Regions from separate parts of the Micromonospora chokoriensis genome, predicted to be linked through region 1. Evidence: riboswitches for the same ligand, from Rfam matches in the RefSeq annotation. Region 1 holds a riboswitch; each other region holds the start of a gene.
What was found. A riboswitch is a leader RNA that binds a small molecule or an ion and turns the genes downstream of it on or off. The one in region 1 is predicted to bind S-adenosylmethionine.

Region 1 (3,267 bases):
CGGGAACAGGTTGAACTGCTGGAAGACCATGCCGACCCGCTGCCGCAGGCCGTCCGGGTCGTCGCCCAGCACGCTGCGCCCGTCCAACAGCACGTCGCCGCGGTCCGGCTCGATCAGCCGGTTGATGGTGCGCAGGAGGGTCGACTTGCCGGACCCGGACGGGCCGATCACGCAGGCCGTCCCCCCGCGCGGCACGGTGAGGTCGACGCCGCGCAGCACCCGGTTCGGCCCGAAGGCGAGGTGCACGTCCCGTACGTCGAGGCTGACCGAGGTGGTGGTGTCGGTGGTCATCGCCGGTCTCCCTGGACGGTGGCGGGCAGCGGGAGGTCGTCGTCCTCGTCGGCGGCTGCGGTGGCTGGTCGGCCGTGGCGCAGCCGCCGGTCGATCCCGTTGACGACGTGGGTCAGCGGAACGGTCAGCGCCAGGTAGAAGAGCCCGGCCAGGAGCAGCGCGGACTCGTTGCCGGTGGTGGCCGCGTAGTCCTGCCCGATCCGGAACAGCTCCCGCTGGCTGGCCACCAGGCCGAGGAAGTAGACCAGGCTGGAGTCCTTGATCAGCGCGATGAGCTGGTTGACCCAGGCCGGCAGGACCCGCCGGACGCCCTGCGGGATGATCACCAGCCGCATCGCGTCGGACCAGGAGAAGCCGAGCGCGCGGGCGCCCTCCAACTGGGCGGCCTCCACCGACTGGATGCCGGAGCGGAAGATCTCCCCGATGTACGCGGCGGCGATCAGCGACAGCGCCAGGATCCCCAACGGGTAGGGGTCCGGTCCCCAGACCCGCATGCCCAGCGGTGCCAGCCCGACGCCGATCAACAGGATCGTCGCCGCGGCCGGCAGCCCCCGGAACACGTCGGTGTAGACCCGCGCCGGCCAGCGCAACCACCGGCTGCGGGAGATCCCGGCGACGGCCAACAGCAGGCCCAGCACCGAGCCGAGCAGGGCGGCGGAGACCGCCAGGATCAGCGTGTTCGGCAACCCGACGGTCAGCATCTCGGGCAGCGCCTCGCGCATCGCGTCGAGGTCGAAGAACGTCTCCCACAGGGTGCTCAACGGATCCATCGGTCGTCTCTCCTACCGTCCCGCTCGCTCGTCACCGGTTCAGGACGCGGCCGACGCCGACGTGGACGCCGACGGCGCGACCGACGCGGACGGTGCCGCCACCGCTCCGCTGCCCGGCGTGAAGTCCGCCGGGATCGGCCGGCCGGGGTAGTACTGGGCCTGCAACCGGTTCCAGGTGCCGTCCGCGATGACCTCGTCGAGAGCCTTGTTCAGCGCCTCGCGCAGCTTGTCGCCGCCCTTCGCGAACGCGTACGCGGTGGGTGCCGGGCTGAGCTGCTTGGCCGCCACGGTGATCTTGCCGTTGCTGTCGGCGGCCGACTTCTCGCCGATCTCCGCCGGGGCGATCCACGCGTCGGCGGTGCCGGCCTTGAGCTGGTTGATCGCGCCGTTGTAGTCCGGCACCCGCACCGGGTCGAGCTGCTTGCCGGTGGCGTAGTCGTCCTGCACGGTGCCCTGCACCACCACGACCCGCTTGCCGGCGAGCTGGTCGAAGCCGGTGATCGGCGAGCCGGCCGGGACGTCCAGGCCGAAGTAGCCGAAGTCGTAACCGTTGCCGAAGTCGACTGTCTTCTTCCGCGCCTCGGTGATGGTGATCGAGGAACTGCCGACGTCGAACTTGTGGTTGTTGACCTGGGAGAGCAACGCGGAGAAGTCGGTGCCGACGAACTCGACCCGGAGGCCGAGCTTGCCGGCCACGGCGGTCAGCAGGTCGTTGTCGAAGCCGGTGAACGTGCCGTCCTTGAGGTACACGTTCGGCGGGGCGTCGGTCAGGGTGCCGGCCCGCAGCACGCCCGGTTGTGCCAGGCCGTACGGGTTGGCGCCGGTGTCGGACGAGCTGTCGCCGCCGCAGGCGGTGAGCGTGGTGGCGGCCAGCACGGCGGCCGCGCCCAGGGCGGTGGCACGGGTCAGGGCAGGAAGAAGTCGCACGGGTGTCTCCGGGAAGGTCGCGTCCGGCGCGCACGGATGTGCGTCGCCGGCGGTGCGCCCGACGGGCGTACCGGTGAGGGAGGTTCGGGAGGAGGGCTGCGCTAGTGCGTGGTGCCGCGTCGACACGCGGCGCTGCACATTCGCATCATGTCCACGTGCCGCCGCCGGGTCAGTGCCGGCGAGGGCCAACCGGCGCGGACGCCCGCGACGTCGGTCGGTGGAGTGGTGCTGAGGATGTGCATGGTTCTCCCGGGTCTGTGCTGACCTGGGTGCCAGGCCACGCTTGCACCGACGTCCTGTCGGTGCCTGGTCTTCACCCGGGGCACCCCACCGCGGAGGAGGGTTGCCGGCCAGCGAGCCGGGGCTTCGCGCTGGCGCTCATGACCTGCGCCGAGGCTAGCAGCAGGCACGGGTGGGTCGTCCAGTCGTTATGACCACGCTCACCAGGGGAGATGGGTGGCCGGCACTCCCGTCAGCCGGCGTGCACGTGGGGTCGTCGGCGCGGATCGGGCTCGTGCCGACGCAGGATCTCCCGGGTGACGGAGGCGATCTCACCCTGCCCGAACGCCAGGTAGCGCAGGACGTTGCGGCCCGGGCCGCCCTCGGTCCACTGGAAGTAGATGTGGGGACGCCGGCGGGTCCGGTCGCGGATCTCCAGCAGCAGGGCGGCGAGCGCGTTGGGCACCGCGGAGCTGGTCAGGCTGAGCACCGGGAAGTGACCGTCGACCAGTCTGCCGGTCACCACCAGTTCGGTCTCGAAGTCCGACGGGTCGCTGACGTGCACCTCGACGAAGAGCACGTCGGTGTCGTCGGGGAAGTCGTTGTCCGCCATGGTCTGCGCCAGCTTGGCGCGGTATTCCGCCTCACCCCGGCCGTCGGGCTCGTGGGCGATGAGGCGGATCCGCCGTCCGTCGCGCCCGTCGATCATCCGGGTCGCGACCGGGTCCAGCTCGACGTGGTCGACCCGCAGCTCGAAGGCGCGCGACAACCGGGAGAGCAGCGAGACCACGATGATCCCGCCGATGAAACAGGCCGCGATCTTGACGCCGTCGGGGCGTTCCACCACGTTCGCCAGCGTGGTGTAGACGAAGATCACCGCGATGGTGCCGAACGCGACAGTGCGGCCGCGCTGCCGGTGCCGCACCGCCGCGAGGGTCACCGCCGTCGTGGCCGAGGTGATCAACACCAGAACCCCGGTGGCGTACGCGCCGCCCTGCGCGTCCACGCTGGCCTCGAAGACGATCGTGATCAGGAACGCCACCGCCGTGAAGACCAGCAC
Region 2 (3,267 bases), 2.6 Mb from region 1:
GGTGGTAGCGGCTGCCGTCCCAGAGCCCCGCCGGGGCCTGCGGATCCCGACCGACGAAGACCGACCGGTACGCGCTGATCGCGTCCAGCAGCTCCCGCTCCTCCCGTGCGGTCCGTTCCTGGTCGGCGGCCTTCCGGTCCAGACCCCGCAGGGTGCCGTCGCGCAGCAGGGCCAGCCGGGTGGCGGCGGACTGGTAACCACGCATCGCCCGGACCCCGGCGTCACCGGCCACCCGGCGCGCCCAACTGCGGGCCGCGTGCCGTCGCCCCAGACTGCTCAGCGCGGCCACCTCGGGCGGGCTCAGCCAGCCGGCGCGTACGTAGTCCGGCAGGACGCGCTCGGTGAGCCGCCCCTCCCAGGCGCGCAGCCACACCGCCAGCCCCACGGTGCCGAAGAAGACGGGCACCATCAGGCCCAGGAAGCCGTACAGCATGATCACGGCCTCGCCGGTGGCCTGGGTGAGCGTGGGCAGCAGGTTCCACGTGCCGTGCAACATCATCGCCAGCAGCAGGCCGGCGATCGGGGCGAGCACCCGGACCCGCCGGTCCGCCGTCCGCGCGGCGATGCCCAGGCCGAAACCCGTCATCGAGGTGAAGAGCGGATGGGCGAACCCGAACAGCAGGATCCGGAGGATGAAGATCGCGATGACCTGCTGGATGCCGGTGGCGGGGCCATACCTGTCGACACCGGACGCGTAACCCAACCCGCCCAAATAGAGGATGTTCTCCACCATGGCGAAACCGACCGCCGACAGCCCGCAGTAGACCAGGCCGTCGGTGATCCCGGACCACTCGCGCCGGCGGAACACCAGCAGCAGGATCGGGCCGAGCGCCTTCGTCGACTCCTCGATGAACGGCGCCACCAGCACCCCGGTGAGCGCGGCCGGCAGACCCCAGTCGGCGAAGCGGCCGGCGGCGAAGTCGTTCACCGTCAGCGAGGCGGCGGTGGAGACGAACGCGCCCCAGGCGAAGCAGAAGATCAGATATTTCAGCGGCTCGGGTTCGTACCGGTCCAGCCAGAGGAAACAGGCGACCAGCACCGGCACCGGCAGGATGGCGGCGGCGACCCCGATGAGCAGGGCCTGCGCGCCGAGCGACTGGCCGAGCGTGAAGACCATGAACACCGCGCAGGCGGCGATGAGCAGCACCACCCCGGCCAGCGCCAGGAACCGCCGCCAGCCCAGTCGGCGCCGCGGCATCGGGGGCGCGTCGACGACGGGCGGGGCCGTGGATGCGGGCGGCGACGGCAGGGGTGAACCGGGCGGGGTGTCGGCCATGCGGTCAGCGTAGCCATCCGCCGCCGGCTGGTCCGGTCGCATCGGTAGCCGCTATGCTGCCGGCAGGTCACGAGTGCCAGCGCGAAGCCCCGGCTTGCTGGCCGGCAACCCTCGTCGAGTTCGCGGTGGGGTGCCCCGGGTGATGACCGGGCCCAGCCCGATCGGTGTGCTGGGCAAGCGCGGACCCCGTCCCGACAGTGCACCCGGGGTCCCTGACCCCGGAGGTTCCGGCGTGCCCGTCACTCTTCTCCCCTCGCTGCCCACCCGCGTCGACGCCGCGCCCGAGCCGGCCGCAACCGAGCCAGCCGCGCCCGAGCCGGCCTCGTCGGGGCCGCTCGACGTCCTCGGCGTACCGGGCGAGATCAACCTGGACTACGCCGCCAGCGCGCCGTGCGCGCGGGCCGCCGCCGACGCGGTGGCCGAGCTGCTGCCCTGGTACGCGAGCGTCCACCGGGGGGCGGGAGCGTTGTCCCGACGCTGCACCCTCGCGTACGAGCAGGCCCGGCAGACGGTCGGTGACGCCTTCGGCGCCCGAGTCGACGATCACGTGTTCTTCACCCGCAACACGACCGACGCGCTGAACCTGCTGGCACGGGCCCTGCCGGCCGGCACGACGGTGGTCACCTTCGCCGGTGAGCACCACGCCAACCTGCTGCCCTGGCCGCGCGGCTCGGTGCGGCTGCCGGTGCCCACCGACCCGGACGCCGCGGTACGTGACCTCGCCGCCGCCCTCACCGAACTACGCCGGGGCAGTAACCCGGCGCTGCCGGTGCTGGTCGCGGTGACCGGTGCGAGCAACGTGACCGGGGAGCTGTGGCCGGTCACCGAGCTGGCCCGGGTGGCGCACCGGCACGGTGCCCGCATCGTGCTGGACGCCGCTCAGCTCGCCCCGCACGCCCCGGTCGACCTGCTCGCGCTGGACGTCGACTACCTGGCGGTGTCCGGCCACAAGCTGTACGCGCCGTTCGGTGCGGGTGTGCTGATCGGCCGGGCGGACTGGCTGGACGCCGCACCGCCGTACCTGGCCGGCGGCGGTGCCACCAGCCACGTCGGACCGGCGACCCACGACGTGAACTGGGCGACCGGGCCGGCACGGCACGAGGGCGGCACCCCGAACCTGCTCGGCGCGGTGGCGCTGGCGGCCGTGTGCACGGCGCTCGACGACGCCGACCGGGCCGCGCTGGCCGCTCACGAGCAGGCGCTGCTGACCCGACTGCGGACCGGCATCGCCGCTCTGCCGCACGTCGTGGAGTTGCGCACCTTCGGCCCGGACGCGCCCCGCGTCGGGATCGTCTCGTTCGTGGTCGTCGGCTGGGATTCCAGTGCGGTGGCCGCGCGGTTGGCCGCCGAGCACCACATCGGCGTACGCGACGGGTTGTTCTGCGCCCACCCGCTGGCGCGACGTCTGCTCAGCGAGGCGGCGGGGCGTACCGGCCGACGGGACCTGCCGTCCACGGCACTGCGGGCCAGCATCGGCCTGGGCACCACGGAGGCGCAGGTGGACAAGCTGCTCGCCGCGCTGGCCGACCTGGGGTGAGGGCTCAGCCGACGGGTGGGGCGGTGGGCGGTTTCGGCGTCTCGTCGGGCCTGGCCGGCTCGGCGACCGGCCGTTCCTGCTCCCCGAAGGCGGTGCGGATCCAGCGGTTCGCCTCCTCCTGCTCGATCCCGGAGGCCACCAGCAGGTCACTCGCTGTGGTGCGGATCTGGGCGACCACCACGCTGCCGGAGAAGCCGACCCCGGCGCCGTACGCCCGACCGGCCTCGCTGACCGCCCGCAGGGACCGCTCCCGGGCCTTCTCCGGTTCGTCCCCGGCCGCGAACTCGTGTTTGAGCAGCCGGACCGACTCGGCGAGGTGACCGACCGCGTCCGGCATCGAGTCGGGCACCGGTTCCTCGTCCTCGACGAGGGTGACCGACCGGCGGATCAGGGTGCCGCTGTTGCGCATCGCCCGGTCGATCGGGTCGGCCGCCTCCGCGTAGTGGATCAGCTC
Region 3 (3,267 bases), 2.6 Mb from region 1:
TTCTCGGTGTTGTCCAACTGGGGCAGGTCCAGTTGGAGGTAGCCGGCTGGCACACCGTCCAGTCGGGCGAGCGCCCAGAGCGAACGGGTGCCGGGCATCGGCGTGTGGATCAGCGCGTCGAAGCGTCGCCGGCAGAACGGCGGGAAGTCCGGCAGGTCGACGTCGTTGGCCGTCGACCCGATCCGGTACGCCTCGTCGACAGCCACCCGGTCGGCGCCGTCGAACGACGTGATGGTGATGCTCATGCCGCTGAGCGTGCACCCGGGAAAAGCGATCGGGCCAGCGAATTACTCGCTGGCCCGATCGAACGTGGTCGGGAGGGACACTCGCACAACGCCTCCGGCGTTGGGTCGTAAGAACTTCAAAAGTCTTCGGCGAAATGCCCTCCCGCACGGAGCATCTTGCGCCGTCCGGTTCCTGCCGTCAAGTCCGTAGCGGCGGGTTTTCCACACTCACAGCGAAAACCCAGTTACCCGGCGGATCGCCCGGCCCCGTCCGGACGATGCGGGATCAGCCGAGGAGACCGGCGTCGCGGGCCGCCCGCAGCGAGGGCTTGATGCGGTGGGTCGGCCCGACCTGACCGGCCACCGCGTCGATGGTCTTCAGGCCCTCGCCGGTGTTGAACACCACGGTCTCCGCGGTCGGGTCGAGCCGACCGGACTCGACCAGCTTCCGCAGCACCGCCACCGTCACACCGCCGGCGGTCTCCGCGAAGACACCTGTCGTGCGGGCCAGATCGCGGATGGCGGCCCGGATCTCGTCGTCGTCGGCGTACTCCATCCAGCCGCCGGTGCGGCGGACCGCCTCCAGCGCGTAGAGGCCGGCGGCGGGGTCGCCGATGTTGAGCGACTTGGCGATGCCGGTGGGTTTGACCGGGGTGATCGAGTCGGCGTCGTCGTGCAGGGCGACGGCGATCGGGTTGCATCCGGCCGACTGGGCGCCGAAGACCTTCCACCCGCCGGCCGGCGCCTCGACCAGGCCGATCTCCACCAGCTCGGTGAACGCCTTGTCAATCTTGGTGAGCAGTTCGCCGCTGGCCATCGGGATGACCACCTGCGCGGGGATCCGCCACCCGAGCTGCTCGGCGACCTCGTAGCCGAGGGTCTTGGAGCCCTCCGCGTAGTACGGCCGGACGTTGACGTTGACGAACGCGGTGTCCTCGAACTCGTCGGTCTCCACCAGTTCGCCGCAGAGCCGGTTGACGTCGTCGTACGAGCCGTCGATCGCGACCAGCTCGCCGCCGTAGACGGCGGTGGTGATGACCTTGCCCTGTTCCAGGTCGCTGGGGATGAAGACGACGGAGGGCACTCCGGCACGGGCGCCGTGTGCGGCCACCGAGTTGGCCAGGTTGCCGGTCGACGCGCAGGCGAACCGGGTGAAGCCGAGCGCCCTCGCCGCGGTGAGGGCCACCGAGACGACCCGGTCCTTGAAGGAGTGGGTGGGGTTGGCGCTGTCGTCCTTGACCCAGAGCGGCGCGGTGATGCCCAGCTCGGCGGCGAGGTGCGGGGCCGCCACCAACGGGGTCAGCCCCGGGTCGAGGGTGACCCGGGTGGTCGGGTCCTGACCGGCGGGGAGCAGTGCGGCGTACCGCCAGATGTTCTTCGGCCCGGCCTCGATCTGCTCCCGGGTGACCGTCGCCAGGGCGGCGGTGTCGTAGTCGACCTCCAGCGGGCCGAAACACTCGTAACAGGCGTGCTGGGCCACGAGCGGGTAGCGCGCCGAACAGGCACGGCAGACCAAGGCGCGGGCGGGGCTGGCGGAGGTGTCGATGCCGGAGGCGACGAGCGTCGACGTCATGTCGAGATTCCTCTCATCTTTCCCCGCATCGCACGGTGCGGCGGGGACGGAATTGGCACCTGCCCCGCCTGTCGCTCAGCGATGAGCGCACGGGGTGGTTGCCGGGGCGTCGTCGGGCCGTATCCCTCAGCCCCTCTGGATGAGGTATGCAGTTGTGCCGCCGAGTCTACGCAACACCACGCGGGACACCCACGGGCGTCCCGCGTGGTGAACAGTTCGACCAGCCCCGCCATCGACCGACACGCGGGGCCCTGCCGTACGCGCGGCGGTGTACAGCCACGTCCAACCCAGCGACACCCACTTGTCCTGCCAGTTCGCCGAGTTCTGGTCGATCGAGCAGACGATCTGGTGCAGGTCCATCTGGCCGTACAGGGCTGCGTACGAGCCGAAGGGGCTGCCGGTAACCGTCGCCGAAACACAGCATCATCGAGTTGTCCCAGCTCACCAGGACCGTCCGGTCGGTCTTTGTGGTGCCGGAGACGAGGGTGGAGTGCTGACCGGAGCCGTGTAGGTAGGACGTGACCTTCGGTCACGCTAGCCATAACAGAGGTGCGCACGACAGACTTGGGTGTGTCGATGCCTCGTGGTAGACATCGGGCATTCCCCGACGGCTCGGCGGGGTGGATGAAACGGGGATCGAGCATGGTGGCACGCGCATGACCATCGACCAGGCCGCCGGCCAGCCTTCGACCGACTCTCCCGAGCAGCACCGACATCGGCGACCACTGTGGTGGCTGGCCCTCGTACTGGCCGTCGCGGCCCTGGTCGTCGCCGTGGTGGTCGCCGTCACCAGACAGACCGACGACCCGCAGGTGGAGCGGGACGCGGCTGAGACCACACCGAGCGCCGCCGCCCCGGGCCCTCCCGGCGCGGTCGGGCCGGACACCAGCGCGCCCGCAGGGTCTTCCGCCGTGCCCGACGCTTCCCTGAACGGGGCCAACCCGGCGCCCACTCGCTCACCCTTCGACAACGGCGACACCGTGATGGCTGGTGTCGATCCCCAGGCGTTGCTGCAGCGGCTGGCAGCGCGGTGGAAGCTGCGGCTCTACAGCAATCCGTACTTCGGCTCCGCCACCCGGCACAGTGGGGCAGCCGGCGACGCGGCCAGCGGAACCCGGCAGGTGACGCTGCTCGTCGACCAGGAGAAGCGGCTGCGCGGCGTGTACTGCGGGGCCAGCGGTCCGGGCGATCGACCGCTCACCGGCGAGGGGCGGCAGTTCATCGACGACTGCGCCCTCGGGGCTCTCGCTGTCGGTGCGGACCGCGACAGCCTCGACGCTTGGCTGGACCGCCGGATCACCGCCGCCAAGGCTGCGCAGCCCGAGCGGGAGGAGGGCCGGGTCGGCGACTACCGCGTCGTGCTCAACCACCCCGCCGGTGGTCTGGTCGCCGTCGAACTGACCCGGCCCGCCTAGCTAACGACTCACCACCGCGACCGGGTCGACTACCGCCACCGGGTCGGCGACGGCG

Region 2: linked by a shared signal. The riboswitch ahead of GA0070612_RS08390 (aminotransferase class V-fold PLP-dependent enzyme) and the one ahead of GA0070612_RS27580 (ABC transporter substrate-binding protein) in region 1 are both predicted to bind S-adenosylmethionine.
Region 3: linked by a shared signal. The riboswitch ahead of thrC (threonine synthase) and the one ahead of GA0070612_RS27580 (ABC transporter substrate-binding protein) in region 1 are both predicted to bind S-adenosylmethionine.

Annotation. Positions count from the first base shown of each region.
Region 1 covers NZ_LT607409.1:6,091,275-6,094,541, reverse strand. The annotation lists gene GA0070612_RS27590 (amino acid ABC transporter ATP-binding protein) at 1-291, opposite strand, end outside; gene GA0070612_RS27585 (amino acid ABC transporter permease) at 288-1,061, opposite strand; gene GA0070612_RS27580 (ABC transporter substrate-binding protein) at 1,101-1,988, opposite strand; SAM riboswitch class IV at 2,263-2,374, opposite strand; gene GA0070612_RS27575 (amino acid transporter) at 2,461-3,267, opposite strand, start outside.
Region 2 covers NZ_LT607409.1:1,786,146-1,789,412, reverse strand. The annotation lists gene GA0070612_RS08395 (PrsW family intramembrane metalloprotease) at 1-1,318, opposite strand, end outside; SAM riboswitch class IV at 1,342-1,462, shown strand; gene GA0070612_RS08390 (aminotransferase class V-fold PLP-dependent enzyme) at 1,533-2,813, shown strand; gene GA0070612_RS08385 (FUSC family protein) at 2,818-3,267, opposite strand, start outside.
Region 3 covers NZ_LT607409.1:1,766,024-1,769,290, reverse strand. The annotation lists partial or broken gene GA0070612_RS08315 (GNAT family N-acetyltransferase) at 1-245, opposite strand, end outside; gene thrC (threonine synthase) at 511-1,797, opposite strand; SAM riboswitch class I at 1,808-1,943, opposite strand; gene GA0070612_RS08305 (hypothetical protein) at 2,454-3,212, shown strand; gene GA0070612_RS08300 (DMT family transporter) at 3,213-3,267, opposite strand, start outside.